2 regions of the Pseudoalteromonas marina genome follow, and region 2 is predicted to be linked to the other one. Evidence: riboswitches for the same ligand, from Rfam matches in the RefSeq annotation. Region 2 holds a riboswitch; the other holds the start of a gene.
What was found. Region 2 has a riboswitch for lysine ahead of dapA (4-hydroxy-tetrahydrodipicolinate synthase). Riboswitches for the same ligand answer to the same signal wherever they lie in the genome.
Positions count from the first base shown of each region.

Region 1 (4,125 bases), on a different contig from region 2:
CACATTTTTTTAATAACGCCTTAACCATAACGCCAACAGATTTTGCCAATTTACCTAAAGGCAAAAGTACCGTTTTGTTGTTCGACGCTAATACACTTAGTTTGGCTAATTACAACTTGGCGAGCTTACTCAGCGAATTTGAATTAACCGTTATTAACCGCCGTAAAAACCAAATAGCTAAAAAAGAATATGTAGCAAGCCGTTTACTTTTAAAACTGCTTGTAAAATCTACCCTCCCTGAATTTTCAAATGTGCCATTAAATGCCATTAACACAAGCTTTAACCAATCCACAGCTAAATTAGAGCTGCATATTAACGAGTGCGTTATTAATACGTGTATATCGCACTCTCATGGTTTTGTTGGGGTTGCTTTAAATTTAGAAATCGAGACGTTTGGCTTCGACCTTGAAAAAATTAGCTTAACGCGCCCGTTTGAAAAACTAGCCAAGCATTTTTACCACTCAGACGAAGTGACGTTAATTACGTCGCAACCTAATACTCAAAGCCAGGCCAACACCTTTTTTAGAATATGGACATTGAAAGAATCATTAGCTAAAGCAACTAGCCGCCCTATTGCGAAATTACTTAGTCCCAACGTATTTAACGAATTAACCTTAGTAAGCTTTGCCGCAAGCAGCCAAGTAGTAAACACGCAAACAGAGACGTTTGATTTAACCTTAGTGCATAAAAAAAGCACCGACTGGCGGTGCTTTTTGTTAACCGATGTCTCGCTTATACCAATCCGCTAAATTAAGTGATCTATTTTGAGGATAGATAAACGTGTTGATAGCTAGGCAAAAAATTCGTTATTTAGTTGTTCTAAATGAGAATTTTTTAACGCAGATAGCGACACTTTTAGCCCCTAAAAATGATTAAGTATTATCACGAATTAGTATTGCTGGTTAAGCTTCTAACAAACGGCTATGAATAGCCTGAACCACATTATCAGATTCACTTTGTTCGACTAAAAAGCATAGGTTGTGCTTACTTGCTCCATGACAAATTAAGCGAATATTAAAGTCACTTAATACCTGCATTAAGTTCATTTCGTGTTGGCGAAGTTGAATCTCAGAGCCAATAAGTGCCACCAGTGTTAAGTTGTTTTCAACCGATACATGGCAAAATTCAGCAAGCTTATCTAAACACGCTTGGTCGAGCTCTGGGCGCGACGCGTTAGGTGCATTATCAAGCGTTATTGCTACACTAATTTCAGACGTAGTTACCAAATCAACCGATATATTAAACTCGCTTAAAATAGTAAATACACGGGCTAAAAAGCCACTAGCCAATAGCATTTCAGGGCTTTTAAGGGTGAGCAAAATTTGATTTTTACGCTGGGTTACCGCGCGAATTCCTGGCTGCTGCGATTTTTCACGCTCTATCCACGTACCACCACGTTCAGGCTCGCGGCTTGATCCAACAAACACATTAATATGACTACGGCTAGCGGGTAAAATAGTAGCTGGATGCAATACCTTTGCACCAAAGGTAGCCATTTCAGCGGCTTCATCAAAGCTTAAGCGAGCAATGGGCGATGCCTTTACACATAATCGCGGATCGGTACTAAAAATACCCACAACATCAGTCCAAATATGTACGCTTTTGGCGTTTATTGCCTCAGCAAGTAAAGCGGCACTGTAGTCAGACCCACCACGGCCAAGCGTTGTTGTTTGTCCAAATTCGTCACTGCCAACAAAACCTTGGGTTACAATAACTTGGTCATCTAACAGTGGGATCAAATATTCTTTAGCAGCTTGTGCAGTTGCGCTTACATTTGGCGTTGCTTTTCCAAACTGACTATCTGTTTTAAGTACTTGGCGTACATCAAAGCGATCGGCATTTAACCCTTTTAAACGCAGCACTTGCGCAAATAAATACGACGATAAACGCTCACCAAAGCTAAGTAACTCATCGTGCTGCTGATCAGTTGTCAGTGTTTCAAGCGCTAGCGTTTGAAATGCTTTTAACGTTTCGTTAAAACCTACTGCTAAATCGGCATCAAGCGATAACTCATCTAAAATAGCCTGTTGAATGGCTAGCACGCCGTCAATGTGTTCTTGGCGCTGCTGTGGGGTGATGCTTGATTTACACAGTGCAACCAAATGATTAGTTACGCCGGCACTGGCGCTCACAGCGACAATACGCACGCTTTTATCGGCAACAATAATTTCGCTACAACGACTCATCGCATCAAAGTTAGCCACACTGGTTCCGCCAAATTTGGCAACGATGTAATCTGATTTAACGTCCGATACTGTTTGCGGCACTGATTGGGTAGTCATTTAGTCTCCTTTTGCGGTATCCAAACCGCGATAAAACAAGAAGAACTTGGCAAGTGAATGCTTGAAGGTAAATCCACTGCCAGAAGCTCTCCACCTAGATTGGTGACAGTTTTGAGGATTCAGCCCCATAAACCGAAAAACAACATCGACGTAACGTTGGTTTTCTCGGCGAGTACTTCCCTCTTTAATGGTTATGGGCGTTCGTCACCTACCATTAAATACCTAAGTATCGCACCTCTTCTGAATGTTGTATTAACCAATGGCTAATAAAACAAAACCCCACTATAAAGTGGGGTTTGAAAGTTAACGTTTAGACGTCTAGCTGTCAAGCGTTTTAATGCGGTTTGTTAAGCAAAACTTAAACAAACCCGCCCATGTAATAAGCGCCCGCATAACCCACGGTATAACTTACTAACAAATAGAGCGACAAACGTAAGTAACTCATAAATGTTAGCTCTTTTACTTTACTCATAGCAATAATACCCGCAGCCGATCCAATAATTAGCATAGATCCGCCAACACCGGTTGCATAAGTAAACGATAACCAATCTTGCTGGCTCATTACTATATTCGCTTTTAGTAAAGCAGCAGTGAGCGGTACGTTATCAACCCCAGCCGATAAAATACCCATTAAGTAGTTAGCGTACTGTGGCGCCATAACGGTGTAAAGGTCGGTAAACTTACTTAGCATTCCAATCTCTTTTAATGCACCTACCAATAATAAAACCCCGACGAAAAACAGTAAGGTGTCGTATTCTATGTCGCGTACGTAGTCGATAATGTTTTTGTTTATGTCTTTTTTGCGCATTAAAAATTGCGCCACTAAAAACATGATTGATAAACCACATAAAAAAGTTAATAAAGGCGGTACACTGTAAATTACACTTAGCGCAAGTATACTTATTACTGTAGATACAAAAATAACTGCTATGGTGATGTCGGTTTTTTCTATGCGTTTTTTTCCAGACTTTGAAAAGGTTACATCCCCTTTCATGCCAATACTTAGCATTGCTGCTAACAGCATAACGCTAATAAATGCAGGCGCAATAAGCAGTAATAAGTTAGCAATGGTTACCTTGCCATCTAAAAATATCATTAAGGTTGTTACGTCACCGGTAATTAACGACACACCACCGGAGTTAACACCAAACACAATAAGTGTGGCATATTTTATAAGCTTTTTAGGCGGTAGTTTTAACGACATAACTACAGCAAGCGATATTAACGTAGCCGTTACGTTGTCTGAAACCGACGAAAACAAAAAGGCAAATACCCCAACCAAAAACATCAGCTTGCGTTCGCTAATACTTGTTGGCATTACTCTGTGCACAATATTTTCGATAAACCCTTTTGAGTTTAAATAAGCAACAAAGGTCATGGCGGCCATTAAAAACAACCACAGCGATGCTATCTCTAAAATATTTTCGTTAAGGAGTTCTTGTACTTGCTCTGGGCTTTGCCCATGCAAAGGGAAAATAAACAGGAGGATCCAGCAAAGCGTGCCAAAAAAAAGCGTGGTTTTAGCTTTATTTACATGGATGATATCTTCTATAACAATCAATAAAAATCCGATCGCTATCAGGGTTAGAATAATCGTGGAAACCATGGGTATTAAATAACCTTTGATATTGTTTTAAAGAACACACGTAAAGTCCCTCTCGACGTGCCTATTTTCGGCGCGAATGTTAGCACTGCGGCTATACAAAAACTATTATTAAATAGTCTTAAAAACGAATACCATATACAGGCTAGATTAATTAGAATACGTAATAATGAGACGCTTCTAAATTCTCAATAATAAATTACTAGGATGTTGTAACACCTTATGATCCCAGCTAAAAAG
Region 1 covers NZ_AHCB03000005.1:1,146,170-1,150,294, reverse strand. The annotation lists gene PMAN_RS05410 (4'-phosphopantetheinyl transferase family protein) at 1-749, shown strand, start outside; gene lysC (lysine-sensitive aspartokinase 3) at 903-2,282, opposite strand; lysine riboswitch at 2,358-2,530, opposite strand; gene nhaD (sodium:proton antiporter NhaD) at 2,641-3,888, opposite strand; gene PMAN_RS05395 (hypothetical protein) at 4,108-4,125, shown strand, end outside.
Region 1: it holds a riboswitch for lysine, as region 2 does, so the genes downstream of both, lysC (lysine-sensitive aspartokinase 3) here and dapA (4-hydroxy-tetrahydrodipicolinate synthase) in region 2, are expected to answer to the same signal.

Region 2 (4,125 bases):
TAAATCGCTTGGTAGGGTATGCTCGCCTAAGCAATCAAGGGCAGTACATAATGGGCCATATAGGCTCATTGCTTGTTCTGGCGCCGTTGATTCGCGCAATAACGCCGCAGGAAAATCTTGGCTTGTAACAGCAGGGCGCAATAAGTGGTTAATCCCACCGGTTAAAATAACTTGCTGTTGGCCGTAGTTTTGTTTGCACTCTATTACGGGGTTAGCATAATGACCGCATTCGCCTACAGCGTAGCGGCCAAGCTCCATCCAAAGCTCGTCTACACCCGCCTCTTTTTTAATTTTAGCAAGCGCGGCTATAAGACCATCCCATTCAAGTATTGTCTCGTTTTGTGTATAAGGAATGCCTAAACCGCCGCCTAAATCTAAAATTTTAAGGTTTATATTTAAGTTATTAGCCAAGGTGGTAAGCGGTGCAATCATTTGCGACCACAGCTCGCTTAGCTTTTGCGTGCTAAGCATGTTGCCCCACTGAAAAATATGCAGGCCATCAAAATTAAGTGCTGGGTAATCGCCAGTATTGAGCGCTTGCCATTCATCGCAGCCAAGCCCAAACGGAGTAAGGCTGTCGCCGCCTAGTGGGTTTTTTTCACCTTCAGGCCAGCGTAGTTGCACACGCAATAAAACTTGCAGCTGCGTATTTTGCAGCTGCGCTTGTTGGTTTAACCAACGCACTTGATTGAGGCTTTCGGCAACAAAAATACGTACGCCGCGCTCGATAAAGTGTTTAATTTGTTTAGGGCTCTTTGCAGGTCCTGTGTTGAGCACGCGCTGCGAACTAATACCTTGTGCAAGTACTTGTTCAAGTTCACCTTTACTTGCTACGTCAAAGTTAAAGCCTGCGCTATCTAAGCTTTGAATAACCTTAGACAGCGGATTCGCTTTTACAGCATACCAAAGCTTTACATCGGTTTGTGCAACTAAACGGGTAAGGTGTGCGTTTAGTTTATCTAGGTCGTAAACAAAAAAAGGGGTATCAAGTTGCTGAGTAAGCTTATTAACAGCGGTTTTGATTGGCGTGCTCAAAAAGCTCATTATCGTAAAACCTCTTCTAGCAATAATGATGCATCGCTTTGCTCGTCGCGGTATTTAACAATTAACGCACACGACATGCTTAGGCCTTGCTCACGAGCCCACTCGTTAGACGCAGGGCGAGAGCCCGGTATTACAATGGCGTACTCTGGAATTGGCTCGCCTTTATCTAGCTGGCGCTCGTTAACGCAGTCGTATACCGGAATGGTTGCAGATAAACGCACGCCTGGTGCCAGTACCGCGCCTTTTTTAACCACTACGCCTTCAACAATGACACAACCGGCGCCAATAAACGCATCGTCTTCAACTACTACTGGGCTTGCCCCGATTGGCTCAAGTACACCACCAAGTTGAACAGCTGCGCTTAAATGCACATTTTTACCAACTTGTGCGCACGAACCCACTAATGCGTGGCTATCAACCATAGTGCCTTCGTCGATGTATGCGCCAATATTTACGTACGCTGGTGGCATAATAATAGTGCCTTTAGCTACGTAGGCACCACGACGAACGCTTGAACCACCTGGTACCATACGCACGCCGTCGTCAGTGCTAAACTCTTGCGGTGCAAGGTTGTGCTTATCAACAAATCCGCCTGCAAACTCGGTGTTAGTGCCATTTTTAAAGGCTTCTAAAATGCCTTGTTTTACTTCTACGTTGGCTTCCCATTGGCCGCTTTCGTTTTGTGATGCTGCGCGTACTGCGCCCGATTCTAAATTATTAAGTAGTTCTAACCAGCTCATTATAAAAACCTGTATTTAATGCCAAGATAAAATGGTGTCGTTTGCAGTGGTAATGCAATCGGTTTGCGTTAACTCAAGATGCGTCAAAGGCGGACGCAACAACGGGCTACTTAAGCGGCCTTGTTGGTGCATTAGCACTTTAACGGGGATAGGGTTTGCTACAGTAAATAGGCTATTAATAGCGCGAGTCCACTGAGCAAATAAATTGGGGTGTTGACCGCTTAGGCTACGTTTTACAAACTCGTGCGTTTGTTTTGGCCATGCGTTTGCCGCAACCGATACTAAGCCTTTTGCGCCAGCTTGTGCGAAGTAGGGCATAAGTGCATCGTCGCCACTGTATAGCGCTAAATTAGGCGCGGCTTGTCGGTATGCTTCAAATTGGGTGATGTTGCCACTGGCTTCTTTTAAGGCCCACAGTTTTGGGTGCGCTTTTAAGTTTTCAATGGTTTCGATAGGAATGCTTACACCGCTGCGCCCAGGTACGTTGTACAACATACACGGATGCGCGCTTTCGTTTAACAAGCTTTCGTACCAAAGAGTTTGACCTACAGCTCCTGGTTTTGCATAAAGAGGCGAGCCTAATAAGTAGCTGTGAATAGGTAATTGGTTACAGTAGCTAACCCATTCTTTTTGTTGAGCTAAATTACTACCACCAACAGCAACCATAAGCGGTACACTGGGTTTTAATTGGCACACATGCTCAACAATCGCTTGTTGCTCTTTAAGCGTAAGGGCTAAGCCTTCACCTGTACTACCGAGCAGTAAAATACCGTTGTGTGCTGCTTCTTGTTCGCTAACAAGTGTTGTGAGCGTGTCGTAGTCAACATTACCTTGTTGATCAAACGGCGTAACAAGCGCTGTCCACAGTGCGTAGTCGTTTAAATTGAAATTATTGATCATCTCTTACGAACCTATAAGGTGTTCGAGATATTAAAGGGGCTGTATGATGTGAGCCGCATTAACGTCGTTCGAACAGTATTCGAAGAGCGAATGGGCTTAAAATAATAGGGCGCAAGGCCTTATTATTTAAGACCAGAAGCTCTCCACCAAACTAATAAGCTGTTTTAAAACAGCTATTGGTGACAGTCGCTAGGATTCAACCTAGTCGCCCGAAGTAATTGCTTCGCAAAAGCGTTTACCTCTCGGCGGTATTCCCCTGACGTATGCTCACTGGAGTTTGCGCTCCTAACATACGCTACCTGAATAACGCACCTCTTCTAGCCCTTTGTATTTTGTTTAACCGCAAAAGGTTTAACAAAATACAATTTAAATAGGGTAATTGCGGCGATTAAAACATTTTAGCCGTCTAGGTGTCAAGTTGCAGGGTACAGATTAGTTCATCGAAAATGTGGGTGGTTACGTATTGGCTGCTTTTCTCGTAAACTAACCCTATGAGCAGCGAGGTATTTAATAAGTATGGAAAAATTTAGCGATATTTATAAGCGAGCAGTAGAGCGAAAAGGCTCTGAAAAAATGCTTAAGTTATTACTCGCAAAACCCTTATCTAAAAAAGCATTAAGCACGTTAAGTGACGACGATTGGCTTGAAGAATTTACCCGAAAAGTTTTTCAAAGTGGTTTTTACTGGTCGGTAATAAACAGCAAATGGCCGGGCTTTAGAGAGGTTTTTTGGGAATTCAGCGTTGATAAGCTATTAATGATGCCGCCCGATATGCTCGAGCAAAAAGCGAGTGATGAGCGTATTATTCGTAATTATAAAAAAGTGAAAACAATTCCTGAAAATGCCTACATGATCCACGAAATAGCACAGGAATATGGCAGTTTTAGCAAGTTTATTGCCCAGTGGCCAACAGATAATATTATTGGTTTATGGGCGCATTTAAAAAAACACGGTGCCCGATTAGGCGGTAATACAGGCCCTTATGCCTTAAGAGCACTTGGCAAAGACACTTTTTTACTTTCGCGAGATGTAGAGAGTTACCTAAGGGCACATAAAATTATTGATGGTGGGCTGCAAACTAAAAAATCACTCACTGCTGCGCAGGCATTTTTTAACGAAATGCAAAAGCAAAGTGGTTTAAGTATGCAAGAGCTAAGTTTAATTGTGGCCTATGGTGTGGGTGACAATCGCGTAGGTATACGTCAACAGTCAGGAAATTAACCATGAAACTAGTGCCGAGATACACAGACATAGCAGATAATTTCGCAATAGAAGATCAACCATCAAGCGTTGCAGCTCCGCAACTGCTTTTGTGGAACGAAGCGTTAGCAAAGCAGTTTAATATAGGTGTTGAGCCGCAGCTGCGCCCTAGTACCTTTGCAGGCAATGAATCACAGCAAATAAAGTCGGTAGCGCTTGGTTATTCTGGGCACCAGTTTGG
Region 2 covers NZ_AHCB03000007.1:528,978-533,102, reverse strand. The annotation lists gene PMAN_RS13625 (PLP-dependent decarboxylase) at 1-1,044, opposite strand, end outside; gene PMAN_RS13620 (2,3,4,5-tetrahydropyridine-2,6-dicarboxylate N-succinyltransferase) at 1,044-1,784, opposite strand; gene dapA (4-hydroxy-tetrahydrodipicolinate synthase) at 1,800-2,684, opposite strand; lysine riboswitch at 2,813-3,009, opposite strand; gene PMAN_RS13610 (DNA-3-methyladenine glycosylase I) at 3,201-3,905, shown strand; gene PMAN_RS13605 (protein adenylyltransferase SelO) at 3,908-4,125, shown strand, end outside.